3 regions of the Klebsiella sp. WP3-W18-ESBL-02 genome follow, and region 3 is predicted to be linked to each of the others. Evidence: predicted binding sites of a transcription regulator. Region 3 holds the regulator's gene; each other region holds the start of a gene.

Region 1 (10,895 bases), 1.3 Mb from region 3:
GTTAACATCGGCGCAGGGACTATCACCTGCAATTATGATGGTGCGAACAAGTTTAAAACCATTATCGGCGACGACGTGTTCGTCGGTTCCGACAGCCAGCTGGTGGCACCGGTCACCATCGGTAACGGCGTGACCATCGCCGCAGGAACCACGGTTACCCGTAATGTGGCCGATAATGAGCTGGTGCTGAGCCGCGTACCGCAGGTACACAAGCAAGGCTGGCAGCGTCCGGTGAAGAAGAAGTAGTTTTTTGTAGGCCTGATAAGGCGTAGCCGCCATCAGGCAGACAGGGGCGAGGCGATAACATAATCTCCCGCCCAACGTGCAGTACCTATAAAAATAACCCCATTCTCTACAAGGCTCGGGGCGCCCGGTATACGGGCAACAGGTTGACCGACAACGCGTAAAAAATCGGAACATAAAACTATGTGTGGAATTGTTGGCGCAGTCGCGCAACGTGATGTAGCTGAAATCCTTCTTGAAGGGCTTCGTCGTCTGGAATACCGCGGATATGACTCTGCCGGTCTGGCCGTCGTCGATGGGCAAGGGCATATGACCCGCCTGCGCCGCCTGGGCAAAGTCCAGATGCTGGCACAGGCTGCGGAAGAGCACCCGCTGCCAGGCGGCACCGGTATCGCTCACACCCGCTGGGCAACGCATGGTGAACCTTCAGAAGGCAATGCGCACCCGCATGTGTCTGATCACATTGCGGTGGTGCATAACGGCATCATCGAAAACCACGAACCGCTGCGTGAAATGCTGCAAGCACGCGGCTATGTCTTCGTTTCAGCGACCGACACCGAAGTGATTGCTCACCTGGTGCACTGGGAAATGGAACAGGGCGGTACATTACGTGAAGCCGTGCTTCGCGCGATTCCGCAGCTGCGCGGAGCGTACGGTACGGTGATCATGGATTCTCGCGATCCGAGCACGCTGCTGGCAGCGCGTTCCGGCAGTCCTTTGGTTATCGGTCTGGGCATGGGCGAGAACTTTATCGCTTCTGACCAATTAGCGCTGCTGCCGGTCACCCGTCGCTTTATCTTCCTGGAAGAGGGCGATATCGCGGAGGTTACCCGTCGTACCGTGGCCATTTTCGATAAGACTGGCGCGGAAGTGAAGCGTCAGGATATTGAATCCAACGTGCAGTATGATGCGGGTGATAAAGGCATCTACCGCCACTACATGCAAAAAGAGATCTACGAGCAGCCGAACGCGATCAAAAACACCTTAACCGGGCGTATCAGCCACGGTCAGGTGGATCTGAGCGAGCTGGGGCCAGAGGCCGATGCGCTGCTCGCTAAGGTTGAGCACATTCAGATTATCGCCTGCGGAACGTCCTATAACTCGGGCATGGTCGCGCGCTACTGGTTTGAATCGCTGGCCGGTATGCCGTGCGACGTCGAAATCGCCTCTGAATTCCGCTACCGCAAATCGGCCGTGCGCCCGAATAGCCTGGTGATCACCCTGTCGCAGTCCGGAGAAACCGCCGATACGCTGGCAGGTCTGCGTCTGACCAAGGAGCTGGGTTACCTGGGCTCGCTGGCGATTTGTAACGTGGCGGGTTCGTCGTTGGTGCGCGAGTCGGATTTGTCGATCATGACCAAGGCCGGTGCGGAAATTGGCGTCGCGTCGACCAAAGCATTTACCACTCAACTGACCGTTTTGCTGCTGCTGGTGGCGAAAATGGCGCGTCTGAAAGGTCAGGATGCGTCCGTTGAGCACGATATCGTCCACGGTTTGCAGGCGCTGCCGAGCCGTATTGAGCAGATGCTCTCACAGGATAAACGCATTGAAGCGCTGGCAGAAGATTTCTCTGACAAGCATCACGCGCTGTTCCTGGGCCGCGGCGATCAGTACCCCATCGCACTGGAAGGGGCATTGAAGCTCAAAGAGATCTCCTACATTCACGCAGAAGCGTATGCGGCGGGTGAACTGAAGCACGGCCCGCTGGCGCTGATTGACGCCGATATGCCGGTGATTGTTGTCGCGCCGAACAACGAGCTGCTGGAAAAACTGAAATCCAACATCGAAGAAGTGCGCGCGCGCGGCGGTGAGCTGTATGTCTTCGCCGATCAGGATGCGGCATTCAGCAACAGCGATAACATGCATATCATCGAACTGCCGCACGTCGAAGAGGTGATTGCGCCTATCTTCTACACCGTGCCGCTGCAGCTGCTGTCTTACCACGTGGCGCTGATTAAGGGCACCGATGTGGATCAGCCGCGTAACCTGGCGAAATCGGTGACAGTCGAATAAGGTATTACTCTCTGGTAAAAAAGGCCGCATAGCGGCCTTTTTTTTATTGGTGACATGACACAATAATCGTGTGATTTTTCGTTCGAAACTTAACCATAGCACAAAATGCAAATAAAATACCGGAATAATGATTATTCTATTTTTATCTTTTTGATATTGATTTCTTTAGCGTTATTTTTACTCTGGTATAAATTTATTCTGAATTATCATGCATTTTATGCAAGAATCTTAATGTATGTGTATAATTTAAATGTGTTATATATATATTTTGTCTTTGGTTTTACGTGTGGTATTGAAATATTACAATTATTCCACCGGAATAAATAAATTTTCATTCTGGAAATTAATTTATTTATCTTGTGACTAATTTGACTCCAGATGTATCATCATCCTGCAATTAAACCTCTATGTATATTATCGATAAAAATAGTGGTTATTATAATCAATGTTTATGGAGTCTAAAATGAAAGGAAAATTAACGGCTATTTCTTTAGCATTGTCCTCAGTATTTTTTCTCGGACATGCGATGGCCTCTGATGGTACTGTCCACTTCCGTGGTGAAGTGATTGACAGTACGTGTGAAGTGACCTCAGATACCAAAGATCAGAATGTCGACTTAGGTAAAGTAAACCGCACTGCATTCACCGGTGCAGGTTCTACCGCCGCGCCGATGGCTTTTGATATCAAATTGAAATCGTGCCCAGATACGTATACTAAAGCTGCCGTACGCTTTGACGGCACTGAAGATGCTAGTGGTAATGGCGATCTGGCTATTGGTAATCCGCTAAATACTTCAAACCCTGGTGATTATACCGGTACTGAACCCGCACCTGTTACCGCAACTGGCGTGGCCATTCGTATCTATAACAAAGCTGACAACTCTCAGGTTAAGCTGTATGAAAAATCGGCTGAAACCCCGATTGTTTCTGGTAAAGCTGCTATGCCATTTATCGCACGTTATGTTGCAACTGCTGCAAGCGTCACTGCCGGTACTGCTAATGCTGATTCTCAGTTTACTGTGGAATATGTGAAGTAATATAAGGAATCATTATTTTATTTTGATTTTTATTGTTAATTAGATGGCGCTCGTCACTGTGCTATCCCTTTGTCTTTATTGAGGCGAGCGTCTTTTTACTTTTTTGGATGTGTGTATGTCCGGTAATTTTATTAATGTAATATTATTTCTGCTTTGTTCATTTTATTCATCGTTATCTTTTTCCGGTGTTGTGGTGGGTGGTACACGAATTATTTTTCCTGGTAACGCACCTGATGCAACAATATCTATCTATAATAAAGAAACAAAACTACCCTATTTAATTCAATCATGGGTCGATCCATTTGGCAAAGATGATAAAAGTAAACCACCGTTTACAACAATACCTCCGGTATCTCGTCTTGAGGCAGGCCAGGAGAAAATTTTACGTATTGTGAAAACATCAGGCAGTCTTCCTGAAGACCGTGAATCTGTTTTTTGGTTTAATGTTAAAAATATACCTCCATCTGGTGATAATCAAGAGAGAAGCTCTCTTGAAATCGCTATCAAAACTCGAATTAAACTTTTCTGGCGTCCTACATCGATAACGATCACACCGGAAAAAGCGATTGCCAACGTCACCTGGAAGCACCAGGGAAATAATTTGGTGGTAACAAATCAGAATCCGATTCATATCAATATAATGAGCGTTGCGGTTGATGGGAAAGATATCTCATTGAATATGATTAGGCCTTTTGAAACCCTGACGCTGGATATCCCAGCCGGTGCTTCAGGCCGGACGTTGGTATGGAAATTCATTAACGATTACGGTGCGGTCAGCGATCCTATCAAACAGGCGCTTTAGTTACCCGATAAGGATGTCACGATGATTGATTCGCGTTACTGCATCGTATTGGTTTCTGGTGTATTCCTGAGCGCTGCTTTTCAGAGCATGGCACAGGATACTTTATTTAACCCGAACCTTCTGGAAATCGATCATCCTGTCAATATTGATATCCGCCAGTTTAACCGTTCCAATGCTCTTCCTCCTGATAATTATAAAGTTGATGTGGTAATTAACGGTCGTTTTTTTGAACGGCAGGATATTAAATTTATTCAGGATTCACCAGAGGGTGAACTTCATCCTTGCTTTATTACCGTAAAAGATGTTTTGTCTTCCTATGGCGTAAAAGTTGATGCGGTTAAGGCACTTAATAATATTGATGATAGTGCTTGCATAAATCCTGCTCCATTAATTGATGGATCTTCTTGGTTTTTCGATGCTAATAAATTGGCGTTAAATATATCCATACCACAAATTTACCTGGATAGTTCGGCGTATGATTATATCAGCCCCTCTCGCTGGGATCAGGGGATTAATGCGCTGATGGTTAACTATGATTTCTCAGGGTCACACACGTTAAAATCTAATTATGACTCCTCTGAGGATGACAGCTATTACCTCAACTTACGCAACGGTCTGAATATCGGCGCCTGGCGGTTACGTAACTACAGTACTTTAAACGCGACGGAAAATAGTACTGAATACCACTCTATCAGTAGCTACCTTCAGCGAGATATTGCCGCGCTACGTAGCCAGATCATGCTAGGAGATACCTGGACGGCGAGTGATATTTTTAACAGTACGCAAATCCGCGGGGCAAGGTTGTATACCGACGATGATATGTTGCCATCCAGCCAGAACGGCTTTGCGCCGGTAGTGCGTGGTATCGCTAAAAGCAATGCGACGGTGATCATCCGGCAGAATAATTACGTTATCTATCAGTCGGCAGTGCCGCAAGGTGCGTTTGAAATCACCGATCTGAATACCACCAGCGGTGGTGGCGACCTTGAGGTGACTATCAAAGAAGAGGATGGCAGCGAGCAGCATTTCACTCAGCCCTATGCTTCACTGGCCATTCTTAAGCGTGAAGGACAAACCGATGTGGACATTAGCGTCGGTGAAATGCGCGATGAGAGCGGTTTTACGCCCAACGTCCTACAGGCTCAGGTTCTTCATGGTTTGCCATGGGGCCTGACGCTGTATGGCGGCACGCAGATAGCGAATGATTATGCTTCTGCGGCAATGGGGATGGGGAAAGATATGGGATCTCTCGGCGCGCTTTCATTTGATGTCACACATGCTCACGCTCGATTTGACGACGGAGGCGATGAAACCGGCCAATCCTATCGTTTTCTCTATTCTAAGCGTTTTGATGAAACCGATACGAATTTCCGTCTGGTTGGATACCGTTACTCCACGGAAGGATATTACACGCTCAATGAATGGGCATCTCGGCAGAATAAGGATGAAGATTTCTGGATGACTGGCAACCGACGTAGCCGGATTGAGGGGACGTGGTCGCAATCTTTTGCCCGGGGTTACGGTAATATTTACCTGACGGTGAGCCGGCAGCAGTACTGGAAAACGGATGACGTCGAGCGGCTGGTTCAGTTTGGTTATGCTAATACCTGGCGGCGTATTTCATGGAACGTTTCCTGGAACTATACCGATTCTGCCAATAGTTATACGGGTAGCGAGTCTTATGATAATGAGAACAACCATGAGCATATTTTTATGCTGTCGGTTTCGGTACCGCTTTCCGGCTGGCTGGAGAACAGTTACGTCAATTATTCGCTGACGCAAAACAATCATAATGACAGCACGATGCAGGTCGGATTGGGCGGTACCGCGCTGGAAGATCATAACCTTGCCTATAACGTTCAGGAATCATGGGTTAGCGATCCGCAAGACAGCTATAGCAGTAACGCCAGCCTGAGCTATGACGGTACCTATGGCTCGGTTAACGGTAGCTATGCCTATAGTCAGGATTCACAGCGCCTTAACTACGGAGTTCGCGGCGGTATTCTGGTTCACAGCGGCGGCATCACTTTTTCGCAAGAGCTAGGAGAAACGGTGGCATTGGTTGAAGCGCCGGGGGCTGATGGCCTCTCAGTGGAGAACGCCACCGGCGTATCCACCGACTGGCGTGGCTACACGGTGAAAACACAAATGAACCCGTATGATGAAAACCGAGTGGCGATTAACAGCAATTATTTTTCGCGCGCCAATGTTGAACTGGAAAATACCGTGGTTAATCTGGTGCCAACGCGCGGCGCGGTGGTGAAAGCAACGTTTGTTACCCATGTCGGTTACCGCATTCTGTTTACGGTAGCGATGCCCGATGGTAAACCCGCGCCGTTTGGCGCGATGGCTTCGGCTGACCTGGAGTCAGGTACGGTGACGGGGATTGTTGGTGATAATGGTGAACTCTATTTATCCGGGATGCCGCTGGAAGGCCGCTTTACGCTAGCGGGGAGTCAGGGAACCTGTACTGCGCAGTATCACATTTCTGCGCCGAAAAATAATGAACTGCTGCAAATGCCGGTTCGTTGTCAATAAAAGGGATGTTAACTTGAAACGACTCAATAGTTTTTTACTAATTACCGCCCTGAGTTTCTATGGACATGCTTTTGCTGCGGATGTTTATATTCAGGGGGATATCACCGCTCCACAGGAGTGTGAAGTTAACGGTGGGCAAGTGATTGAAGTCAATTTTGAAAAAATACCGGCTTCTGAATTTTCGTCAACGCCGGGTTCGGCGATAACCAGCCGTAAAATTCCGATCAAAGCATCGGTGAAGTGTACGGGAATGGCGGCTGGGCAAGATGTTGAAGTTTCGCTACATGCGACGCAGACGGCGGCATCGCCCACAATGTTACAGACATCAAACGACGATGTTGGAATCAAGATTTATGATGAATACGATAAAGAAGTTGATGTGAACGGCGGGCGCATGGAAACAGATATGGGAAAACGTTCGCGTTTGGGTGAAGAAGATGGCGAGTTCAATTTCTCTGCCGCGCCCGGTAGCGCCACCGGCGCCAGGCCAAAACCCGGTACCTTTAACGCCAATGCCACGATCATCATGGAAATTAAAAACTAACGTCTTCAAGCACAACGGCTGTTTATGACAGCCGTTGTCATATTTGCCATTCTGAACCCGTCTTATTCAAAAAAAACAAGAATCCACGTGAATTATTTTTCATAATTATCAATTAGTTATGTTTTACGTGTTTGCTGTCATTAAACTGTCATAAACCTTACATATAACTGTCACCTGTTTGTCCTATTTTGCTCATCGTAGCCACTAAACAACGATTTACGAATTCTTGCAGGAGACATTATGAAAGTTATGCGTACCACTGTCGCAACTGTTGTCGCCGCGACCTTATCGATGAGCGCTTTCTCTGCCTTTGCAGCAGCAAGCCTGACGGGCGCGGGTGCAACTTTCCCTGCGCCGGTGTATGCCAAATGGGCGGATACCTACCAGAAAGAAACCGGTAATAAAGTCAATTACCAGGGTATCGGCTCCTCCGGTGGCGTAAAACAAATTACCGCTAACACCGTGGATTTCGGCGCATCTGATGCTCCGCTGTCTGACGAAAAACTGGCGCAGGAAGGCCTGTTCCAGTTCCCGACCGTGATCGGCGGTGTGGTGCTGGCCGTTAATATCCCTGGCCTGAAATCCGGCGAGCTGGTGCTCGACGGTAAAACGCTGGGCGACATCTACCTGGGTAAAATTAAGAAGTGGGATGACGAAGCCATCACCAAACTGAACCCGGGCGTGAAGCTGCCTTCTCAGAATATCGCCGTGGTCCGTCGTGCTGACGGTTCCGGCACCTCCTTCGTCTTCACCAGCTACCTGGCGAAAGTGAACGAAGAGTGGAAATCTAAAATTGGCGCGGGCTCTACCGTTAACTGGCCGACCGGTCTGGGCGGTAAAGGTAACGACGGTATTGCGGCGTTCGTACAGCGTCTGCCGGGCTCCATCGGCTATGTTGAATACGCGTATGCTAAGCAGAATAACCTGGCTTACACCAAGCTGGTTTCTGCTGATGGCAAACCGGTTAGCCCAACCGAAGACAACTTCGCTAACGCCGCTAAAGGCGTTGACTGGAGCAAAACCTTCGCGCAGGACCTGACCAACCAGAAAGGTGATAACGCGTGGCCGATTACCTCCACCACCTTTATCCTGGTCCACAAAGAGCAGAAGAAACCAGAGCAGGGCGCTGAAGTGCTGAAGTTCTTTGACTGGGCGTACAAAAACGGCGGCAAACAGGCTAACGAACTGGATTATGCCTCTCTGCCGGAAAGCGTGGTTGAGCAGGTTCGTGCTGCATGGAAAACCAACGTAAAAGACAGCAGCGGTAAAGCGCTGTACTGATGACGGTCGCCCGGCGGCAACGCCGGGCAGCTGTCAGCGTCGTGGCGGATTTTAAACTGGAAAGAGTGATTTATGGCTGCAACTAAGCCTGCTTTTAACCCACCGGGTAAAAAGGGTGACATGATATTCAGCGCGCTGGTAAGACTGGCTGCGCTGATTGTGCTATTGATGTTGGGCGGGATTATCGTTTCTCTGATCATCTCCTCCTGGCCCAGTATGGAGAAGTTCGGCTTCGCCTTCCTGTGGACCAAAGAGTGGGATGCGCCTAACGACATTTACGGCGCGCTGGTGCCGATTTACGGTACGCTCGTGACCTCCTTTATCGCGCTGCTGATCGCCGTTCCGGTGAGTTTCGGTATCGCACTCTTCCTGACCGAACTGGCGCCAAACTGGCTCAAACGCCCGTTAGGTATCGCCATTGAGCTGCTGGCGGCCATCCCCAGTATCGTGTACGGCATGTGGGGCTTGTTTATCTTCGCGCCGCTGTTCGCGACCTACTTCCAGGAGCCGGTCGGCAATATTCTTTCTAACATCCCGTTTGTCGGCGCGCTGTTCTCCGGCCCGGCATTTGGTATCGGTATCCTGGCGGCCGGGGTTATCCTCGCCATCATGATCATCCCGTATATCTCTGCCGTAATGCGTGATGTGTTCGAGCAAACCCCGGTGATGATGAAAGAGTCGGCCTACGGCATCGGCTGCACCACCTGGGAGGTTATCTGGCGTATCGTTCTGCCGTTCACCAAAAACGGGGTGATAGGCGGCGTCATGCTCGGCCTGGGCCGCGCGCTGGGTGAAACGATGGCGGTGACCTTTATCATCGGCAACACCTACCAGCTCGATAGCGCCTCGCTGTATATGCCTGGCAACAGCATTACCTCCGCGCTGGCGAACGAATTCGCCGAAGCGGAATCTGGCCTGCACGTGTCTGCGCTGATGGAACTGGGCCTGATCCTGTTTGCGATTACCTTTATCGTACTGGCCGCATCGAAGTTCATGATCATGCGCCTCGCGAAGAATGAGGGGGCACGCTAATGGCTACGCTGGAAATGCAAAACACCGCTGCGCTGGCAGAGTCCCGTCGCAAAATGCAGGCCAGACGCCGCATGAAGAACCGCATTGCGCTGACGCTCTCTATGGCCACCATGATCTTCGGCCTGTTCTGGCTGGTGTGGATCCTGATGGCGACCATCACCCGCGGGATCGATGGCATGTCGCTGGCGCTGTTTACCGAAATGACGCCGCCGCCAAACACCGCCGGCGGCGGTCTGGCTAACGCCCTCGCGGGCAGCGGCCTGCTGATTCTGTGGGCCACCGTGTTTGGTACCCCGCTGGGTATTATGGCGGGCATTTACCTGGCCGAGTACGGGCGTAAGTCCTGGCTTGCCGAGGTTATCCGCTTTATTAACGACATTCTGCTTTCCGCTCCGTCGATCGTTGTGGGCCTGTTTGTCTACACCATCGTCGTGGCGCAGATGCAGCACTTCTCCGGCTGGGCGGGCGTGATTGCGCTGGCGCTGTTACAGGTGCCGATCGTCATTCGTACCACCGAAAACATGCTGAAGCTGGTGCCGGATAGCCTGCGTGAGGCCGCGTATGCGCTGGGTACGCCGAAATGGAAGATGATCTCCGCCATTACGCTAAAAGCGTCTATCTCCGGGATCATGACCGGTATCCTGCTGGCGATTGCGCGCATTGCTGGTGAAACGGCACCGCTGCTGTTTACCGCGCTCTCGAACCAGTTCTGGAGCACCGACATGATGCAGCCCATCGCCAACCTGCCGGTCACCATTTTTAAATTTGCTATGAGCCCGTTTGCTGAGTGGCAGCAGCTGGCCTGGGCCGGGGTGCTGATTATCACGCTGTGCGTCCTGCTGCTGAACATTCTGGCGCGCGTCATTTTCGCGAAGAAGAAACACGGTTAAGTTTATTGCCTTGCCGGATGGCGGCGTAAACGCCTTATCCGGCCTACGAATGACATAGATGTAGGCCTGAAAGCTGCGCGCCATCAGGCATGATGAGGAAGAGATTGAGATGAGTATGGTTAACACGACTCCGGGTAAGATTTCAGTACGTGACCTGAACTTCTACTACGGCAAATTCCATGCCCTGAAGAACATCAACCTGGATATCGCCAAAAACCAGGTGACGGCGTTTATCGGACCGTCGGGCTGCGGCAAATCAACGCTGCTGCGTACCTTCAACAAAATGTTTGAGCTTTACCCGGAGCAGCGTGCGGAAGGTGAAATTCTGCTGGATGGTGACAACATTCTCACCAACACCCAGGATATCGCCCTGCTGCGCGCCAAGGTCGGCATGGTTTTCCAGAAGCCGACGCCGTTCCCGATGTCTATCTACGACAACATTGCCTTCGGCGTACGCCTGTTTGAAAAGCTGTCGCGCACCGATATGGACGAGCGCGTGCAGTGGGCCTTGACCAA
Region 2 (10,895 bases), 350 kb from region 3:
TCGCGCATCAGCACGGTATTGACCTTCACTTTATCAAAGCCTGCGGTAAAGGCGGCGTCGATGCCGTCCATCACCTGGCGGAACTTATCCTGCCCGGTTATCGCGTGGAACTGGCGCGCGTCAAGGCTGTCGACGCTGACGTTCAGCGCCGTCAGTCCTGCCTCACGCCAGGCGGCAACGTCTCGCGCCATACGGTAACCGTTGGTGGTGACCGCGATCTGGCGAATGGCGGCGTTCTCTTTGACTGCGGCAATCACATCGGTAAAGTCGCGACGCAGCGACGGTTCGCCGCCGGTCAGTCGCACTTTCTCGGTCCCCAGAGCCGCAAAGGCGCGCGTCACACGGCGAATTTCGTCAAGCGACAGAAACCCTTTATTGGTGACCCCATTAGGCTGGTAGCCGTTAGGCAGGCAGTAGGTGCAGCGAAAATTGCATACGTCGGTAATCGACAGGCGCAGATAGAAAAACCTGCGCGCAAACGCATCAGTGAGTTGTGAAGCCATAGACACCTTTCCAAATACGGGAGGCGAGATCATTTCTTCCTTCGCCCTGGCGACAGGAGAACCTGCCGCGGCCAAAACGCCCTATCTTTTGACTTAGGCGCAGAGGCTAGAGTGTGTTGTTCAGTCGGTAATACTGAACCATGTTATGCCGAATAGTAGCGCGAGAATAACGGTTTCGCCATTTTCGCTTTCGCTATATAAACATGTACATAACGAGACGATCGTGCACTTTCCCTACAGAATACGTAAAAATCATGTTTTTGCATTGATATACGTCATTTTGACCGGTACGGGGCATCGTCTTTTAGAGGTAGTTAGGCTAATGTAAGCCCATTTTCAGGACATAAGGAAGCTGTATGCGCAATCGCACTTTTGCCGATCTCGACCGCGTTGTCGCGCTCGGCGGCGGGCACGGCCTTGGACGCGTGATGTCATCCCTGTCATCGTTGGGTTCTCGCCTCACCGGCATCGTCACCACGACCGACAACGGCGGTTCTACAGGGCGCATTCGCCGTTCGGAAGGCGGTATCGCCTGGGGCGACATGCGTAACTGTCTCAATCAATTAATCACCGAACCCAGCGTCGCATCGACCATGTTTGAGTATCGTTTTGGTGGTAATGGCGAACTTTCCGGGCATAACCTCGGAAATCTGATGTTAAAGGCGCTGGATCACCTGAGCGTAAGGCCTTTAGAGGCGATTAATTTAATCAGAAACCTGCTGAAAGTAGAGGCATCCTTGATCCCGATGTCGGAGCAGCCGGTCGATTTAATGGCAATCGACAGCGAGGGCCACGAAATCTACGGCGAGGTTAATATTGACCAGCTCACACTGCCTCCACAGGAGCTGCTGCTGACGCCGTCGGTTAGCGCCACTCGCGAAGCGGTACAGGCCATTGCCGAAGCCGACCTGATCCTCATCGGCCCGGGCAGTTTCTACACTAGCCTGCTGCCGATTCTGCTGCTGCCGGACATTGCTCAGGCGCTGCGTCGCACGCCTGCCCCAATGGTTTACATCGAAAACCTGGGCCGTGAGCACAGCCCTGCCGGTCATCTGAGTCTGGGAGACCGGCTGAGCCTGCTGGAGCATTACATTGGTAAATCGGTTATTGATGCCGTGGTAGTGAGTCCGAAAGCGGACATCAGCGGTACGGCAGATAAAGTAGTGATTCAGCAGGCGCTGGAAGCGAGCGACATTCCGTATCGTCACGATCGCGCCCTGTTACGCGCCGCGCTGGAAGAGGCGCTTCAGGCTTTAGGCGGCGATTCCTTAAAATCTTAAGGTTGTCTTAAAATAGGTCGGGCAGCATAGCGAGCATCAATCTTATTAGGTTACTGCTATGCTTCGCCTGTTACGTCAACGCCCTACGATTAGCCGTTTGGCCTACATTGTTTTATTCGCGCTCTACATTGCCCTGGCGCTCAACGTCGTATTTTATCGCCAGGCGTTTACCCTGCTGCCAGTTGATAGCCTGCATAACGCGCTGGTCTTTCTGACCATGCCGATCGTCGCCTTTGCGGTGATGGCGATTTGTCTGGCGCTCGCGTCCATCGTTCGTCTTGAGAAAGTGCTCGTGACGCTGTTTATTCTGCTCGGCGCCAGCGCACAATATTTCATGATGAATTTCGGTATTATTGTTGACCGCTCGATGGTCACCAATATTTTTGATACCACCCCCGCCGAGAGCTATGCCCTGCTTTCCGGCCAGATGATTATCGTACTGGGGATCACCGCACTGCTGTTTATTGCGCTGGCCTGGTGGGTAAAAATTAAGCCCGCCACAACGCTGTGGCGCGGTGCGCTAACGCGCGCGGGCACAATTATTGTCTCTACCCTATTAATTCTGCTGGTTGCAGGCCTGTTCTATAAAGATTACGCATCGCTGTTCCGTAATAATAAAGAACTGGTGAAATCACTGAACCCGTCAAACAGTATTGTTGCGCTTAACTCCTGGTATTATCACCACAAAATGGCCAATCTTCCGCTGGTTAAAATTGGCGAAGATGCGCAGCAAAAAGCGTTGATGAAAAATGGCCCGCGTAAGAATTTAACCATTATCGTACTGGGCGAAACGTCACGCGCCGCCAATTTCTCGCTGGGCGGCTACGACCGCGATACCAACCCGCGGTTAGCGCAAGATAATGTGGTTTACTTCCCTAACACGACCTCTTGCGGTACCGCTACCGCGGTGTCCGTTCCCTGTATGTTCTCGAATATGCCGCGAGCACGCTACGACGAAGCGCTGGCCTATCACCAGGAAGGGCTGTTGGATATCCTCCAGCGCGCGGGGATTCAGGTGCAGTGGAACGACAACGACGGCGGCTGTAAAGGCGCCTGTGACCGCGTGCCGCATCAGGACGTGACGGCGTTGAATCTGCCGGGCCAGTGCATTAACGGTGAATGCTACGACGAAGTTCTGTTCCACGATCTGGAAAAAACCATCGATAGCCTACAGGGCGACGGCGTCATTGTGCTGCATACCATTGGTAGCCATGGCCCGACCTATTACAATCGCTACCCGCCGCAGTTCCGCCGCTTTACGCCAACCTGCGACACCAGCGAAATTCAATCCTGTTCCCAGGAGCAGCTGAAAAATACCTACGACAATACCATTCTGTATATCGATTATATTGTCGATAAGGCCATCAAACTGCTGCAATCCAGACAGGATAAATTTACCACCAGCCTGGTTTATCTTTCCGACCACGGCGAATCGCTAGGGGAAAATGGCGTTTATCTGCACGGATTACCGTATTCTATTGCTCCGGAAACGCAAAAACATGTACCAATGTTATTATGGCTATCCAAGGATTATCAGCAGCGTTACGGTGTGAATTACGACTGCCTGCAGAAACAGGCCAAAGAGAATGACTACTCGCAGGATAATCTGTTTTCTACCGTGCTGGGGATGACCGGCGTAGAGACCAAAGAGTATCGCGCAGCGGATGATATATTAGCGACGTGCAAATAGAGGCGAACAGATGAAAATATTAGTCGTTGAAGATGACACCCTATTATTGCAGGGGCTGATTCTGGCCATGCAGAGTGAAGGGTATGCCTGTGACGGCGTCGCCACGGCGCAGCAGGCTGCGCTGAGTCTGGCCAACGGGCACTATAGCCTGATCGTGCTGGACCTCGGCCTGCCGGATGAAGACGGGCTGCATTTCCTCCACCGTATGCGGCAGGAGAAAATGACCACGCCGGTGCTGATTCTGACCGCCCGCGATACGCTGGAGGACCGCGTCAGCGGTCTTGATACCGGCGCCGACGACTATTTAATCAAGCCATTCGCGCTGGAAGAACTGAACGCCCGTATCCGCGCGCTGCTGCGCCGCAACCTGAACCAGGGCGATAATGAAGTGACGGTGGAAAACCTGCGCCTCAACGTTACGCGCCGTCAGGTGTGGCTGGATGACGCGCTGCTTGAGCTCACGCCGAAAGAGTACGCCCTGCTTTCGCGTCTGATGCTGAAGGCCGGTAGCCCGGTGCATCGTGAAATTCTCTACAACGATATCTATAACTGGGACAACGAACCGGCCACCAACACGCTGGAAGTGCACATCCATAACCTGCGCGACAAGGTGGGAAAATCACGGATTCGTACCGTACGAGGCTTTGGCTATCAATTGGTGAATACCGGTAAGGCAGAATAACGCATGGCGCTTTTTTCCGTCCGTAAATGGCCGATGCGCCACCAGCTGCTGCTGGCAATTGGCCTGATTCTGGTCGTGTTCCAGCTCATCAGCGTGTTCTGGCTATGGCATGAAAGCAAAGAGCAGATTGAGCTGGAAGTGGCGATGCTGATGCACAACCACAATAACGTTAAACATATCCGTCATGAGGTTCGTGAAGCCATCGCCAGCCTGCTGGTTCCTAGCGTGGTGATTATCGGCCTGGCGCTGTATCTGTGTCTGCAGGCGGTAAAACGCATCACCCAGCCGCTCGCCGACCTGCAGCGGGAATTGGATGCGCGCACCCCGGGGAATTTGCAGCCCATTTTCCTGCAGCAGACCACCGTTGAGGTTGAAGCAGTTACCCATGCCATCAACCAACTGGTGGAAAACCTGACCCAGACGCTCGATCGCGAACGCCTGTTTACCGCCGATGTCGCCCACGAGCTGCGCACGCCGCTGGCGGGCCTGAAGCTGCATCTGGAGCTACTGGAGAAAACCCAGCACCTGAATCTGGCGCCGCTGCTACAGCGTCTGGACCAGATGACCGAAAGCGTTGCGCAACTTTTACTGCTGGCCCGCGTCGGACAATCGTTCTCAGCAGGCAGCTATCAGCAGGTTAATCTGCTGAGCGATGTGATTGAACCGCTGAAGGGAGAGCTGGAAACGATGCTCGCATCACGTGAGCAGACATTAGCCATCGCTGAGCCCGTACCGACGGTGACCGTGGCCGGTGACGCCACGCTGCTGCGGCTTCTGCTGCGTAATCTGATTGAGAATGCTCACCGCTATAGCCCGCCATCGTCAACCATCACGGTGTCGCTGGCGAGGGATTCAAAGCCGATGCTTATTGTGGAAGATGAGGGGCCGGGGATTGATGAGTCGAAGGTGGGTGAGCTTAGCCAGGCGTTTGTACGTATGGACAGCCGCTACGGCGGAATTGGGCTTGGGCTGAGCATCGTCACGCGCATTGCCCAACTCCATGAAGCCGCATTCTTCCTGCAAAACCGCGAGACCGGAACCGGTACGCGGGCATGGGTAGAGTTTCAGCTCACCAGGCGCTAAAGCGCGCTCAGAAGGTCAGCATCCAGTGGCTCAGGAAACCGGCAACGATGGCAACAGAGATGAGTAAGGTGAACAGCTGCTGGATATTCAGTTTTGACATGACACTACCCTCAATGATTTTGCAGATAGTATCAGCACAATTTATTAAGTGAACATTAAGGCTGGCTGCTGGCTCGTGATGGATGCCGCAATTCAGAAAAATAGTGCCCCATCTCTAGCCAGCAGGCCGGAGAAGGCTTTGCCCCCCTCCGCCACGCGGCCTGATAGCACAACGCTTATCAGGCCGACGCGATATTCATGCACCGACTCATGACGCTGCAATAAACAGCTCGCGCAGCTGATGCAGGCGATCGCGGATGTCTGCCGCTTCCTCAAACTCAAGATTCTGTGCGTGTTTCAGCATCTGCGCTTCCAGCGTTTGAATCTGCTGCTGCAAGGCTTTCGGCGTCAGCGCCTGAACGTCCGGCTCAACGATTGGCGACGCGGAGCGCGACTTACCGCGGCCCTTCGCTTTGGTCTTCGCCAGCCCCTCGCCCATCGCCAGAATATCGACGACGTCTTTCACCAGCCCCTGCGGCACGATGCCATGCTCTTCGTTGTAGCGTTCCTGCTTCTCGCGACGACGTTCAGTTTCACCGATAGCTTTCGCCATGGACGGGGTAATTTTGTCACCGTAAAGAATCGCCTTACCGTTGATATTACGCGCGGCGCGGCCGATGGTCTGAATCAGTGAACGTTCAGAGCGCAGGAAACCTTCTTTATCGGCGTCGAGAATCGCCACCAGCGATACTTCCGGCATATCCAGCCCTTCACGCAGCAGGTTGATGCCGACCAGCACATCAAACTCACCGAGGCGCAAATCGCGAATGATCTCCATGCGCTCGACGGTGTCGATATCCGAGTGCAGGTAGCGTACCCGCTCGCCGTGTTCTTCGAGATATTCGGTGAGGTCTTCCGCCATGCGCTTGGTCAAGGTGGTGACCAGCACGCGTTCGTTAATCACCGAACGCTTGCGAATTTCAGACAGCAGGTCGTCGACCTGTGTCGCCACCGGCCGCACTTCAATCAGCGGATCTAGCAGCCCGGTTGGGCGCACGACCTGGTCTATCACTTCGCCACCGGATTTCTCCAGCTCGTAGTTGCCCGGCGTTGCCGAAACGTAGATAGTTTGCGGCGCCAGCGCCTCAAACTCTTCAAACTTCAGCGGACGGTTATCCAGCGCCGACGGCAGACGGAAACCGTATTCGACCAGCGTCTCTTTACGCGCCCTGTCACCGCGATACATACCGCCGATTTGCGGGATGGTGACGTGTGATTCGTCAATCACCAGCAGGCCATCGGCAGGCAGATAGTCAAATAGCGTCGGCGGCGGCTCGCCCGGCCCGCGCCCGGACAGGAAGCGCGAGTAGTTTTCAATGCCCGAGCAGTAGCCAAGCTCGTTCATCATTTCCAGGTCAAACTGGGTGCGCTGGCTCAGGCGCTGCTCTTCGAGCAGCTTGTTGTTGGCCAGCAGCACCTTGCGGCGATCTGCCAGCTCGTCTTTGATCTCTTCCATCGCCTGCACGATACGTTCACGCGGCGTGACGTAGTGCGATTTAGGGTAGATGGTAAAGCGTTGAATCGTCGACTCGACGTGACCGGTCAGCGGGTCGAACAGTGAAAGACGTTCAACCTCTTCGTCAAACAGCTCTACGCGCAGCGCCAGATCGTCCGACTCGGCCGGGAAAATGTCGATGACTTCGCCGCGTACGCGGAAGGTTGCGCGCTGAAACGCCTGATCGTTGCGGGTGTACTGTAGCTCGGCCAGACGACGCAGAATAGAACGTTGGTCGATAATCATGCCCACGGTCAGGTGCAGCATCATTTTAAGATAAAGATCCGGGTCGCCCAGGCCATAAATCGCCGACACCGATGCCACGACGACCACGTCCCGGCGTTCAAGCAGCGCTTTGGTGGCGGATAAACGCATCTGCTCGATGTGTTCGTTCACCGAGGCGTCTTTTTCGATGAAGGTGTCCGAGCTTGGGACGTAGGCTTCAGGCTGATAGTAGTCGTAGTAAGAAACGAAATACTCTACCGCATTCTCCGGGAAGAAGGCCTTCATTTCACCATACAGCTGCGCAGCCAGCGTTTTGTTCGGCGCCAGCACCATCGTTGGGCGCTGTAAGTCGGCAATCACATTGGCGACGGTGAAGGTTTTCCCCGAGCCGGTCACCCCAAGCAGCGTCTGGTGGGCCAGGCCGTCCTCAAGCCCCTCTTTAAGGCGCGCGATGGCAGCCGGCTGATCGCCGGAAGGGCTGAATGCGGAATGTAACTTAAACGGTTTACTCATGGGCGACGCTACCTGATGACGAATGGGCCGGGCTGGGAATTAATTCTACTCGCCGCCCGCCGAATTGCCAATAAAAAACACTGGATATAAAAACAGTAATCACCTATTGTAGTTTGCACAATCGACGAAATGGCGGACGCACGCCGCGAAAATTTAACCCGTGACAAGATAAAACGCTGGCCAAATTGGGTTATCCCCAGAATTTTTTCTCTTTTAACATTTGTCAATATAGGTCATGAAAGTTTTATGGCAACCTAAGGCACTTTTTATTACGCCATTGCTTTATTTTAACTTATTGATTAACAACAAAAACACAGAAAAGCCGCGTTTCGCATCAATTCAGGCGCAGACCGCATGCTCTCTCGTTTACCGTGGGTTTTCTAACTCTAATACACAGGGTTATCCACAGGAATAGTGGATAACTGCCGCTAGCCCCTATCCCCCGCCACACGGCGATTTGCGCAACATCCTGTCAATGCTCGAGCAAAAAAATATTTTCTCGCCAATTTTGATATGTATCAGCAAAAAAGCGCGCTTGTTTTCCTTCGTTTCTGCGCCTTTTCCCTTACGTTTTCCACGGTTTAGCATTTACGAATGAAGATGACCACCGGCGCGAATCCCGCCCCCGACAGCAGGACTCACAGTGCGCTAAGGTCAAGATAGCCGCCCAGCGGCTGGGTATCGACCGCCTCACCCAGCCAGGGAATTTCCCCCAGCATCGGGGCTGGCAGCATTCGCTGAAGGGTGCTGAGATATTCGGCATGGCGACGTCCCGGCGGCGTGACGTCATTCGCTATCCAGCCCGCCAGCCGCAGCCCTGCCTGCTGTACCGCCTGCGCAGTCAGAACCGCGTGGTTAATGCAGCCGAGCTTCACCCCGACCACCAGAATCACCGGTAGCCGTTCATCTCGCACCCAGTCGGCGAGAGTCAAGGTCGGGGAAAGCGGCGTGAACCAGCCGCCAGCCCCTTCGACCAACACCCAGTCAGCCTGCGATTCCAACGCGCATAGCCCGGCAGACAGTACGCTGGCCTCGATCGGCCGCTGCTCATCGGCGCTAACGATATGCGGAGAGGTCGGCTCCGCAAAGGTATAGGGGTTGACCTGTTCATAGCGCAGCGGCACGACGCTATTACGCTGTAGCGCCAGCGCGTCGCTGTTGCGCAACCCTTCCTCAGTCATTTCGCTGCCGGAGGCAACCGGCTTATAGCCTGCCGTTCGACGCCCCAGCAAACGCGCAGCCTGCAATAGCGCGGTACTGGCCACGGTTTTGCCCACTTCCGTATCGGTTCCGGTTACATAAAAGCGTTCAGTCACGCGTAATCACTCCAGTAAAAAGGTGGTAAGTCAGCGGGCATTTTCCCGCCTGCGATGGCCAGGCCAGCTCGAGCTGCTGTAGCCTGCCGCGCGTTAACGGCTGACGGCTGCGCCCCTGGTGCAGGTGCGTCGCGCCAATCCCCTTCAGCGAACGCATGGCGCTCAGCGCATTGGGGAATGACAACGTGATGGTGGTTGCACGACTTCGGCTGCGGTACCCCGCCAGCGCCTCGGAGAGCGCCGATTCAGGCAAAAAACGGTTGGCGTGCGGATGGTTATCAATCGCCTGCCAGGCCTGGTTCAGCTCCGGCAGCGAGCCTGCGGTCAGCGTGGTGAACGCCAGCGTCCCGCCGGGGGCGAGCTGGCGATAAAGCCCGGCTAGCGCAGAGGGCAAATCGTTGCACCACTGAATGGCCAGGTTACTCCACACCAGCTCGAAACCTTCGCCGGGCAATGGAATGGCCTCCATGTCGGCGAGCAGGTAGCAATCCGCGGCCTGCTGCTTGCGTGCCTGTTGGAGCATCTCTTCGCTGAGATCCAGCGCGGTAACGTGGCTGCCGCGTTCTCGCCAGTAGCGGCTGTAGCCGCCCGGCCCGCAGCCGACGTCCAGCACGCGAGGAAACGCCTGCGCCGGTAGCTGGGACAGCAGCTGCGTCGCGCTAAGACGCTGTAGTTCATCGTGTTGATGATACGACGTTGCCGCGCGACCAAACGCCGCCGCGACCGCCTGTTTATCCACGCTCGCCATGCAGCACCTCCAGCAGATGCATGATGTCCTGTGCGTCGTGCGCTGCGGTTAGGGCCAGGCGCAAACGGGCGGTGCCAGCCGGAACGGTCGGCGGGCGAATCGCGGTGACCCAGCATCCCCGCTCGCGCAGACGCTCGGCCAACCGCAGGGTTTGCCCGTTATCGCCGACGATAAGCGGCTGAATAGCGCTCGCTGAGTCGGTTAACGTATAAGCGAGGCCGCGGGCGCCGAGGCGAAAATCAGCCACGTGCTGCGCCAGCGTTTCCCGACGCTGCTGACCATCGTCACTCTGAATCACCGCCAGCGCCATTTGTAGCGCCTGCGCCTGAGCGGGCGGCATGGCGGTGCTGTAAATCAAATGGCGAGCAAACTGCACAAAATAATCGGCCACCGCATGGCTGCAGAGCACGGCGGCGCCGCTCAGACCAAAAGCTTTGCCGAAGGTAACGATCAGCAGTTCAGGGTGAACGCCCTGCTGATGGCAACTGCCGCGCCCGCGCTCACCGGTCGTGCCAATACCGTGCGCATCATCGACCATTAACCAGGCATCAGCAGTGCGCGCGGCGGCGGCGATTTTGGCCAACGGCGCACTGTCGCCGTCCATACTGAAAACACCTTCCGTCACAACCAACTGCTGGCCGCTGACAGAAGCAGCCAGCAGCGAAGCCAGATGATGGCTATCGTTGTGCTGAAAACGGCGCAGCTGAGCCGGGCTCTGGCTGGCAGCCTCCAGCAGCGAAGCGTGGCTTAACCGGTCTGCGACTATCCGATCTTCACGCCCGGCCAGCGCGGCAATGACCGCCTGGTTGGCGGCAAAGCCTGAGATAAACAGCAGCGCGCGGTCGTAGCCCAGCCAATCAGCGAGCTGCTCTTCCAGCCGCTCATGCGCCAGATGATAGCCGGTGACGTGACCGGACCCGCCGCTGCCGACACCGTAGCGTTCAGCCCCGTCCTGCCAGGCGCGAATCACCTGCGGATGCTGGCTGAGGCCAAGATAATCATTGCTGGAAAAGTTGCGGTAGCGACGCCCGGCGTGCAGCAGCCAGCGCCCCGCCCCCTGTTCCAGCGGCTGACGCTGGCGAAAAGCCTGCGCGTCGCGTCGCTCAGTGACGGCCTGTTCTATTCGCTGCTGCCAGCTCATACCGCCGCCGCGTTGTAATAATCGTCGGTATCCGGCGTCATCAACGCCTGTTCCAGACGCTGCTGCTGTTCATTATCACCGGCCGTCACCGTGGTTTGCTGCGGATTAATGCCCAGCTTA
Region 3 (10,895 bases):
TGGAAAAAACGGTTATCTCATTTCGTCAGAAAGATGTTGCCTACATTGCCTGGCGCAACGGCAGCGATGGGCTAGCACAGCGCTGGTGGCGGGAAACCCTGCTCGCCAGCGCTGAAATTGCACACCTCTATCAGTGAGTGGTCCACACCGTTGCGGAGATTGCTGCCAGGGTCAGCGTGCGTTCAGCAAGCTGGCCTTCCCCTTCCCGCCGTTGCCAGCCGCTCACGGCGAGCAGCGGTGAATCCGCCAGCGTGACCTCTGCCGCATCGCCACGGTTAATCGCCACCAGCACACGTTCTGCGCCAAGGACGCGCAGGAAAATGACCACATCGCCTTCGGCATACAGCACCTGACACGCGCCGCAGCGCAATGCCGGAGTCACCTTGCGCAACGCCGCCAGCCGCTGATACAGCGCCAGCAGCGCGCCGTCCTGCTGGTGTTCATTCCACGGGAACGGCTTACGGCACATCGGATCGTTATCGCCATCGAGCCCAACCTCATCACCATAGTAGATGCACGGCACGCCGGGCCAGCTGAACAGCCAGACCACCGCCAGCGGTAGGCGCGCCACATCGCGGCCCAGCAGCGACTTAAAGCGCGCGGTATCGTGGCTATCAAGCTGGTTAAACATGCGCAACTGCTGCTGATGTGACAGCCCGGCGCGGTAATCCTCCATCCACGCCATGCAGGTTTGTGCATCGATGTTCTGCGGATCGTAGGAGATATCGGTGTTCGCAAGGAAGCCCCACAGCGGAAAAGTGAAGCCGCGATAGTTCATCGCCGCATCTTCCGCATCCTGCTGTAACCACTGCCGCGCGTCGCCAAAGTGCTCGCCAAAGACAAACGCATCCGGACGCGCCGCTTTCGCAGCCTGCGTAATGGCGACCACGTGCTGAAGGTTGTTTTTCGCCCCGCCCGCCTCGCCAAGCATATGCACCACGTCGAGCCGCCAGCCGTCCATATTCCACGGCGCTTTCAGCCAGTGGCGCACGATACTGTCCTCATCGCCGTAGATATCCGCTTGCAGCGACGATGACCGATAGTCCAGCTTCGGCAGGCTGGCGTAGCCCAGCCAGTCCAGCGCCCTACCGTCGGCGGAGAAGCTGTAGCGATCGCGCCACGGCGACGTGGCATGGTGGCAGGCGCCGTGGTCACCGCACTGATGGCGGTCAAACCAGGCGTGCGTATCGCCGCTGTGGTTAAATACGCCGTCGAGAATCAGCCGCATCCCCGCACGCTGTGTAGCATGACGCAGGCGCAGCAGCGCGTCGTTACCGCCAAACTGCGGGTCAACTTCGCGATAATCTTGCGTATCGTATTTATGCACGCTCGGTGCGGTAAATACAGGATTCAGATACAGCGCGGTTACGCCCAGCGCTTTCAGGTACGGCAGTTTTTCACAAATGCCATTGAGATCGCCGCCGTAAAAGGTTGAGCCACCCGCCTCTGCGGTCAGCGGTTGGTCCCAGTCGCGCAGGATAATATCGTGTCCAGCGGCGTGATGATGGTAGACCTTATCCTGCTGCGCACCGCGCGCCGCGCCACGGGCAAAACGGTCGGGGAAAATCTGGTAAAAGATCTGATCCGTCACCCACTGCGGCCCTTCATCCGGGCAGTCATAGGCAAACAGCTCCAGCTTCGCCGGCGGAATAGCGCTGAACCCCTTAGGCGCAAACCACAGCTGACGATCATCCCACAGCAGTTTAAAACCGTAGCGGCGACGCGCCTGGCCTTCATGCAGCTTGATTTCCGCCCGCCACTGCACCACATCCGGCGCGGGCGCTTGGCTACTGCGGCGCATCGGCACCGCCATCTCTTCATTATCCACCTCCGAGCGCAGAGTTACCCGCTGCGGCAGGTTATCGCCGCGCAGCCACAGCTTAATAATCAATTTATCCTGCTGGCGTTTTATAAAGGGCGCAACCGGAAGGTGCCAGGCGTTCAACATCATTTTTCCCCCATCATCAAAATGAGCACACCTTGCCATAGGGCTATTTTACCCTACTCATCTTTTAAACTTTTTTATAGGGAGGAGGACGGGGGCGCAGATTTGGGCCATAAAAAACCCGGCGCGAGGCCGGGTTTATCAACGCTATCTTAACGATTAGCGACGGCGGCGAGTTTTAAACACCCATCCCACCAGCAGCAGCAGAATCCATGCAAACCCGACGTACAGCGAGATGCGGGTATCCGGATGGTAGCCAATCAGGCCGATGATGAACACCAGGAATACCAGCCCGATAACGGTGGTCGTCACGCCGCCAGGCACTTTGAACTTCAGCGCCTTCACTTCGTCAGCCGACAGACGGCGACGGAACGCCACCTGCGACAGCAGGATCATAATCCACACCCAAACGGTGGCGAAGGTGGCCAGTGAGGCAATGACCAGGAAGACGTTCTCCGGCATGATGTAGTTCAGATACACCGCGAACAGCAGCGCGATAGTCATCACCATTACCGTGACCCATGGAATGCCGCGGCGCGAGGTTTTCGCAAACACCTTCGGTGCGCTGCCCTGCTCGGCCATGCCGTGCAGCATACGGCCGACGCCGAACACATCAGAGTTAATCGCCGACAGCGACGCCGTCAGTACCACAAAGTTGAGGATGCTGGCCGCAAAGGTGATGCCCATATGCTGGAAGGTCAGTACGAACGGACTACCGTCGGTGCCCACCTGGTTCCACGGGTAAATAGACATAATCACAAACAGCGTGCCCACGTAGAACACCAGAATACGCATCGGCACGGAGTTGATCGCCCGCGGGATGGATTTTTCCGGGTCTTTTGCTTCACCGGCGGTGATACCGATGATTTCAATACCGCCGTAGGCAAACATCACCATTTGTAACGACATCACCATGCCGAGCCAGCCGTTGCTAAAGAAGCCGCCGTTGCTCCACAGGTTATGAATCCCCGTGGGCTGCCCGCCGTTGCCGATACCCCAGATGATGATACCGAAGCCCGCCACGATCATGATGATAATGGTGGCCACTTTGAAGAAAGAGAACCAGAACTCCAGCTCGCCGAACACCTTCACGCTCATCAGGTTGATGGCGCAGATAATCAGCACCACGCTGAGTACCCATATCCAGTGCGGCACCGCCGGGAACCAGACGCCCATATAGATGCCGAACGCGGTCACGTCGGCAATGGCGACAATCAGGATCTCAAAGCAGTAGGTCCAGCCGGTGATATAGCCCGCCAGCGGCCCGAGGTTTTCCTGCGCGTAGCGAGAGAACGAGCTGGCGGCGGGGTTATGCACCGACATCTCGCCCAGCGCACGCATAATAATATAAGCAGCAACGCCGCCGATAATATAGGCCAGCAGAACGCTTGGCCCGGCCATCTTGATGGCGTCGGCGGAGCCATAAAACAGCCCCGTACCAATTGCCGATCCGAGGGCCATAAAGCGAATGTGACGGGTGCTTAGCCCGCGCTTCAGCTTGTTGTTTTCCATCGTTTCCAGTGCCATGTCATACCCATCATCTCCGCGCTGGCGGCATGCCGCAGCACGAACGACTTAGGTGAAAGTACCCAAAATAAAAAACCACGGAACATCACGTTCCGTGGTTAAGACACCGCCTTTGCGACGCGGGTTAGTGCGCGCTTGATGTCACCTGACGACCCGCCGTACGGTCCCAGACAATAGCCAGAACCGCCATGACAACCGTCGGCATCAGCCAAGCCAGCCCCTGCTCTGCCAGCGGCAGACGGGCAGTCCATCCTGGCAGTACGTCTGCAAACGCAGAAGCTTTAATACCGTCAAGGATACCAAAAACAAGGCTGATAAACATCGGGGGTGCAATAACGCGGCCCGAATTATGCCACCAATTGCGGGTAAAGCTGAGCACGACAAGTGCGATACACGGCGGATAGATAGCCGTCAGTACCGGAATAGAGATCTGAATCAGGTGGCTCAGGCCCAGGTTCGATACGGCCATCGAGAACAGGCCAAGAATAAACACCAGCGTACGATACGAGAACGGCAGGTACTGCGCAAAGAACTCAGCGCAGGCACAGGTCAGGCCAACCGCCGTCACCAGACAGGCGATGAAGATCAGCGCCGCCAGCAGGAAGCTCCCCGCGCCACCAAAGGTGTGCTGTACGTAGGCATGCAGAATTGCCGCACCGTTGGCATTTTGATCGACCAGCGTCGCGCTGTCGGAGCCCAGACGGAACAGCGCCAGATACAGCAGCGTCAGGCCGACGCCCGCCATCAGGCCAGCCCAGATGGTGTAGCGGGTCAGCAGACGCGCTTCCGTAACGCCGCGAGAACGCGCCGCATTAACAATCACGATACCAAACACCATCGCGCCCAGCGTATCCATGGTCAGGTAGCCGTTCACAAAGCCGTTTGAGAACGGCGCTGTTTCATAGGCTTCCAGCGCGTGGCTGATCGGGCCAGCAGGCCAGATAATCGCCGCAACGGCGAGCACAATCAGCGCAACAATTTTCAACGGAGCCAGGAAGTTGCCGACGGTATCCAGCAGCTTGCCCGGATACAGCGACACCAGAATCACCAGCGCAAAATAGATAACGCTGTAGATAAACAGCGGCAGTTCGCCGCTGCCGGTTAACGGCGCAATACCCACTTCAAAGGAGACGGTCGCGGTGCGCGGCGTCGCAAACAGCGGGCCCACCGCCAGATAACAAACCGTTGCCAGCAGAACGCCTGCAACCTTGCCGATTGGCGTACTCAGGCTATCAACGCCGCCGCCCACTTTCGCCAGCGCGACCACGGTCAGCACCGGAAGACCAACGGCAGTAATCAGGAAGCCAATCGCGGCGACCCAAACGTGAGGACCGGCCTGCAGGCCAACCATAGGAGGGAAAATGATGTTACCTGCGCCAACAAACAACGCAAAGGTCATAAAGCCCAGAGCGATGATGTCACGCGATTTTAATTGATGGGTCATATGTAACTACTGCCTGTGGATGTGGTGTTGTAAAACAAAATTTGTCTCACCGGAACCTGCGGAATGATACAGAGGAAACCGGCGATAAACTCAGCGGGATATGCTCCCTTCGCGGCGTAGAGAAGAATAGTTTTTTGATTTACCGCGAATACACAGTCCGTTAGGGACCGTATGGGGGCCAATTTAAACGCTTATAACGTTTTAAAGCAACACGGGATCGCAAAACCAGATGATTATATTGATACTCAATCAATAACCAGATTGATTAACTGGTATTAAGAAAAACATCTGGCTAATCATGCGAACAAAAAACAACCAGACGTTCGTTAATCGTCCAGCGAATTGTTGACTGCAAAGCAAACAGACCAGCCGAAGCTGGTCTGTGGAAAGCTATGCTGACAGGCGGGCGATTAGCCGTTATTTTTGGCAATTAAACGTTCCGGCAGTAGAAAACTAAATCGCGACCCTTTCCCCATTTCGCTGGCGATCTCCAGCCGGCTATCGTGATGACTGACCGCATGTTTGACGATAGCCAGCCCCAGCCCGCTGCCGCCGGTCTGCCGTGAACGCGCCTTATCCACGCGATAAAAGCGCTCGGTGAGCCTCGGCAGGTGTTCCGGTGCAATGCCCGGCCCGTTATCCTCGACGCTAAACAGCGCGCCGTGCGGCGCGTGCTGCCAGCGTACCGTAATCAGCGTGCCTTCGGGCGTATGGTTAACGGCGTTATAGACCAGGTTCGACATAGCGCTACGCAGCTGCTCTTCGTTGCCCAGCACCTTCAGCGTCTCATCAATCTCAAAATGGAAAGAATGCTTATGCTGGCTGAGCGTTTGCGCCTCGCGCTCCACCACTCTCAGCATCATTGGCACGTCGATTTTTTCGTTCAGCGCCAGCGTCGGCGAGGCCTCAATCTTCGACAGCGTCAACAGCTGGCGCACCAGCCCCTCCATACGCTGGGTCTGCTCGCGCATAGTGTGCAACGCTTTCTCGCGCACGTTACCTTCCAGCACCTGCTCCTGCATCATTTCCAGATAGCCTTGCAGTACGGTGAGCGGCGTGCGTAGCTCATGGCTGACGTTGGCAAAGAAATTACGCCGCGCCCCTTCCAGCTGATGCATCTGAGTGACGTCGCGCGCCACCATCAGCAGCTGGCGATCGGTATACGGCATCACGCGGATTTCCAGATGACGCCCGTTATTCAGCACCAAGTGCAGCGGCTTAAGGAACTCGCGTTTTTTGAGGTGTTGGGTAAATTCGGGGTAGCGCAGCAGGTTGAGGATGTTTTGCCCGCTATCATCGGGCCAGCGAAGACCCAGCAGCTGCTGGGCAAGGCCATTACACCAGAAAATGGCTCCCTCTTCGGTGGTTAACACCACCGCATCCGGCAGCGACTCGGCGCCGCTGCGGAAACGTTTGTTCAAATTTCCCAGCTCGCGGCGGCGCTTTTTATTACGCAGCTGCATCTGGTTCAGCCCATACAACAGCGGTTCCCAACTGCCGCGCCCCGGCGGCGGGGTCATACTTCTATCGACCCACAGCCACCAGGAAAGGCGCAGTAAATTCCAGAAATGCCACACCAACAGCCCGGTCACTGCCGCCAGCAAAAACCACGGCAGATAACCAAAAATCAGTCCCAGTATCACGGCCGGGAGACAGCACAACAGCAGCTCCAGGGCCAGCCTTTTCCATGACAGCCGTTCCAGCACGCGTCACACTCCTGTCAAAAATTAGAAACGGGCGGAAAAACGGTAGCCCGTGCCGCGAACGGTTTGCACCATGCGGTCATGACCGCTGTGTTCAAGCGCCTTGCGCAGGCGGCGAATATGCACATCAACGGTACGATCTTCAACGTACACGTTGGTTCCCCACACGTGGTTCAGCAGTTGTTCGCGGCTGTAGACGCGCTCGGGGTGAGTCATAAAGAAATGCAGCAGCTTAAATTCGGTGGGGCCCATATCCAGCGGGTTTTCGCCGGTCATCACCCGGTGAGAGGTCGGATCCAGGCTCAGGCCCTGCATCTCGATCACCTCTTCCACGGCCATCGGCGAAATACGCCGCATCACCGCTTTAATACGCGCCACCAGCTCCTTCGGCGAGAACGGTTTGGTGATATAATCGTCGGCGCCCGTTTCCAGACCGCGTACCCGATCTTCCTCTTCACCGCGGGCGGTGAGCATCACCACCGGAATGTCACGCGTTAACGCTTCGCGTTTGATATGCTTGATAAATTGCAGTCCCGAACCGCCCGGTAACATCCAATCGAGCAGGATAAGATCTGGCCAGGGTTCATTCAGTTTGCTGACTGCGCTATCGTAATCTTCGGCTTCTACCGGCTGAAAACCGTTTTGTTCCAGCACGAAACAGACCATCTCGCGAATTGGCGCTTCATCTTCAACGACCAGAATACGTCTTGCCATTATTTGCCCTGTTTTTAGACATCAGTATTATATACGACGTCATTATGCGTCAGATTTATGACAGTTTTATGATAAACATGACCGTTCGATGATCGCGCTTAACCGTTTATGACACGGCCACAACGCGCGCATCGACCCCAGCGTAGGTGAATGTTTATAATCAACTTTACGTCACTTCTCACGGAATCGCTATGCGCATTATCCATACCTCGGACTGGCACCTTGGCCAGAACTTCTACAGCAAGAGCCGCGCGGCCGAGCACGACGCCTTTCTGCACTGGCTGTTGACCACCGCCGAGGCGGAACGCGTAGATGCGATTATCGTCGCTGGCGATATCTTCGATACCGGTTCGCCGCCGAGCTACGCCCGCGAGCTGTATAACCGCTTCGTGGTAAATCTGCAGCAAACCGGCTGCCATCTGGTGGTGCTGGCCGGCAATCATGACTCGGTGGCCACGCTCAACGAATCGCGCGATATTTTGTCCTTCCTCAATACCACGGTCATTGCCAGCGCCGGGCATGTGCCGTTTATTTTAAACCAGCGCGACGGCACGCCCGGCGCGGTGTTCTGCCCGGTACCGTTCCTGCGCCCACGTGACATCATCACCAGCCAGGCCGGGCTATCGGGCAACGAAAAAGTGCGTCAGGTGCTTGAAAGCATTACTGAATACTACCAGCAGCAGTACCAGCAGGCCTGCGCGCTGCGCGGCGACCGCCCGCTGCCGATTATCGCCAGCGGCCACCTGACTACCGTCGGGGCGAGTAAGAGCGACGCGGTACGCGATATCTATATTGGCACGCTGGACGCTTTTCCGGCGCAAAACTTCCCGCCGGCCGATTACATCGCGCTGGGGCACATTCACCGGGCGCAAAAAATCGGCGGCAGCGAGCATATTCGCTACAGCGGTTCGCCCCTCCCCTTGAGCTTTGACGAAACCGGCAAGACCAAAAGCGTCAATCTGGTCACGTTTGCCGACGGCAGCCTTAGCGACGTCACGCCGCTCACCGTGCCGGTCACCCAGGCGCTGTCGGTCATTAAGGGGGACTTCAACCAAATCAGCGACCAGCTGGCCGCCTGGCGCGACGCGCCGTCGGAGCCCACCACATGGCTCGATATTGAAATCACCAGCGATGAGTATCTGCACGATATTCAACGCAAAATTCAAGCCATCGCCGATGACCTGCCGGTTGAGGTGCTGCTGGTGCGCCGCAGTCGCGAGCAGCGCCAGCGCATTCTGGAAAGCCAGACGCGCGAAACGCTGAGCGAGCTGAGCATTGACGAAGTCTTCCATCGCCGCCTGGCGCTGGAAACGCTGGAGGACGCGCAGCAGCAGCGCCTGCAAACGCTGTTTAACGAAACGCTGCAAAGCCTTGGCGAGGAGCAACAGCCATGAAAATTCTCAGCCTGCGCCTGAAAAACCTTAACTCGCTCAAGGGCGAGTGGAAAATCGACTTTACCGAAGAACCGTTTGCCAGCAACGGTCTGTTCGCCATTACCGGCCCGACCGGCGCTGGCAAAACCACCCTACTCGACGCTATCTGCCTGGCGCTGTATCACGAGACGCCGCGCCTGAATACCGTCTCACAGTCGCAAAACGATCTGATGACCCGCGATACCGCCGAATGTCTGGCGGAAGTGGAGTTTGAAGTCCAGGGCGTAGCCTATCGCGCCTTCTGGAGTCAAAACCGCGCGCGCAATCAGCCGGACGGCAATTTACAGGCCCCGCGCGTGGAGCTGGCGCGCTGCGCCGACGGACAGATTCTGGCTGATAAGGTCAAAGATAAGCTCGAAATGACCGCGTCGCTGAGCGGGCTGGACTACGGGCGCTTTACCCGCTCGATGCTGCTGTCTCAGGGGCAATTTGCCGCGTTTCTCAACGCCAAACCGAAAGAGCGCGCCGAGCTGCTGGAGGAGCTGACCGGTACCGAGATTTACGGCCAGATTTCCGCGCAGGTGTTTGAAAAACACAAACAGGCGCGCAACGAGCTCGACAAACGCCAGGCGCAGGCCAGCGGCGTCGTCCTGCTGGCCGAGGAGCAGCGGCACGCGCTGGAACAACGTTTGCAGGCGCTTACTTGCGATGAACAGCAGTGGCAACAGCAGCAGGCAACCGCCGTACAGCATCAGCAGTGGCTGGCGCGGCATGGTGAACTTGAGCAAGATGCGCAGAAAACCCAGCTTGCGCTTAACGAAGCTCAGCAGGCGCTGACCGCCGCACAACCACAGCTTGCCGCGCTCAGCCGCGCACAACCCGCTGAAGCGCTGCGCCCGCGCTGGACGCAGGTCCAGGAGCAGGCGGCCACAGTAGCCCGAACCCGCGCCCAGGTACTGGAAGTAAATACTCGCTTACAGGATACCCGCACCCTGCGCGATCGTATTCGCCACGGTGCTGAACGCCAGAGCGCCGCGCTGACGCAGGCCTCTCAGCAGCAGCAGCAGTGGCTACAGGCACATGCCTCTATTCAGCGTTGGCAGGGCGAACTGACCGGCTGGCGCGGGGCATTCGCCCTGCAGGCGCGGGAACGCGAACAGCGGAAAGCACTGGCGCAGCGTCGGCAAGCGCTGGAAACACAGTTGGCCCAGTTGCCACCTTCCAGCCTCACGCTCAGCCAGGAAGAGGTTGCCGCGCAAATCGCCGAACACGCGGCCGCACGCCCGTTGCGCCAGCAGCTCAGCGCCCTGCACGCGCGGTTTATTCCGCTGCAGGCCCGCCGCAGGCAGTTAACGGATGCCCGGGAGCAGAGCCAGCAGCAGTTGACAAACATTACCGCCGCGCTCACCCAGCGACGTCAGGCGTATAAAGAGAAAAAACAGCAACTTGCCGACGTAAAAGCAATCTGCGATCTGGAAGCAACCATCGTCAAGCTGGAAGCCGAACGCGCGCGTCTGCAGCCGGATGCGCCGTGCCCGCTGTGCGGTTCGACTCACCATCCGGCGCTAGCCGAATACCAGGCGCTGACGCCCGATGCTAACCGCGCACGCCGCGATGCGCTGGAAAAAGAGGTCTCCCGGCTGGCTGAAGACGGTGCCGCGCTGCGCGGGCAGCAGGAGACGCTGCAAAAGCAGCAGCAAAAGGATGATGAGGAGTTAATCTCCCTTTCTCAGCAGGAGCAAGTACTTACATCACAATGGCAGGAAACCCAGCAACGCCTGCGTATCAACCTGCAGCCCAGCGACGATATCAGCGGCTGGCTGGCGGCGCAGGACGACGCCGAACAGCAGCGCTATCTGCACAGCCAACGTCTGACGCTAGAGCAGCAAATTCGCGAATTAGACCAGCAACAAACACAGCTGCGCGAGGAGCAAGAACAGCGGGCCGCAGCGCTCACCCAGGCGCTGGCCGCTTTCGATCTGGCGCGACCAGACGTGGATGAAGAGAACGGCTGGCTGGCAGCCCGTGAAGCAGAAGTCGCCCAGTGGCAGCAACAGCAGGCGCAGAGCCAGGAAACCCAACAGCGGCTGGCGCAGATCCAGCCGCTGCTGGAAACGCTGCCGCCCGCCCAAAACGCCGACGATGGGCAGCAAACACCGCTTGATGGCTGGCAGCAGGTGCATCATGAC

What was found. Region 3 encodes PhoB, which activates phosphate uptake and scavenging genes when phosphate is short. Its sites were predicted from a motif close to CTGTCATAAAACTGNCNNAT; they were not measured.
Region 1: pstS (phosphate ABC transporter substrate-binding protein PstS) is a predicted target of PhoB. The motif match lies at 7,311-7,330, and genes of this name have one in related genera.
Region 2: uvrB (excinuclease ABC subunit UvrB) is a predicted target of PhoB. The motif match lies at 7,804-7,823, and genes of this name have one in related genera.

Annotation. Positions count from the first base shown of each region.
Region 1 covers NZ_AP021972.1:5,137,453-5,148,347, forward strand. The annotation lists gene glmU (bifunctional UDP-N-acetylglucosamine diphosphorylase/glucosamine-1-phosphate N-acetyltransferase GlmU) at 1-246, shown strand, start outside; gene glmS (glutamine--fructose-6-phosphate transaminase (isomerizing)) at 427-2,256, shown strand; gene H7R56_RS24655 (chaperone-usher fimbrial major subunit) at 2,720-3,292, shown strand; gene H7R56_RS24660 (fimbrial chaperone) at 3,396-4,094, shown strand; gene H7R56_RS24665 (fimbria/pilus outer membrane usher protein) at 4,116-6,632, shown strand; gene H7R56_RS24670 (fimbrial protein) at 6,646-7,176, shown strand; gene pstS (phosphate ABC transporter substrate-binding protein PstS) at 7,417-8,457, shown strand; gene pstC (phosphate ABC transporter permease PstC) at 8,530-9,489, shown strand; gene pstA (phosphate ABC transporter permease PstA) at 9,489-10,379, shown strand; gene pstB (phosphate ABC transporter ATP-binding protein PstB) at 10,489-10,895, shown strand, end outside.
Region 2 covers NZ_AP021972.1:3,465,516-3,476,410, forward strand. The annotation lists gene moaA (GTP 3',8-cyclase MoaA) at 1-503, opposite strand, end outside; molybdenum cofactor riboswitch at 491-629, opposite strand; gene yvcK (uridine diphosphate-N-acetylglucosamine-binding protein YvcK) at 860-1,783, shown strand; gene eptA (phosphoethanolamine transferase EptA) at 1,842-3,473, shown strand; gene pmrA (two-component system response regulator PmrA) at 3,484-4,155, shown strand; gene pmrB (two-component system sensor histidine kinase PmrB) at 4,159-5,238, shown strand; gene uvrB (excinuclease ABC subunit UvrB) at 5,546-7,570, opposite strand; gene bioD (dethiobiotin synthase) at 8,209-8,886, opposite strand; gene bioC (malonyl-ACP O-methyltransferase BioC) at 8,879-9,634, opposite strand; gene bioF (8-amino-7-oxononanoate synthase) at 9,618-10,775, opposite strand; gene bioB (biotin synthase BioB) at 10,772-10,895, opposite strand, start outside.
Region 3 covers NZ_AP021972.1:3,820,195-3,831,089, forward strand. The annotation lists gene H7R56_RS18255 (LysR family transcriptional regulator) at 1-137, shown strand, start outside; gene malZ (maltodextrin glucosidase) at 131-1,948, opposite strand; gene proY (proline-specific permease ProY) at 2,105-3,457, opposite strand; gene brnQ (branched-chain amino acid transporter carrier protein BrnQ) at 3,597-4,916, opposite strand; gene phoR (phosphate regulon sensor histidine kinase PhoR) at 5,327-6,622, opposite strand; gene phoB (phosphate response regulator transcription factor PhoB) at 6,644-7,333, opposite strand; gene sbcD (exonuclease subunit SbcD) at 7,525-8,727, shown strand; gene sbcC (exonuclease subunit SbcC) at 8,724-10,895, shown strand, end outside.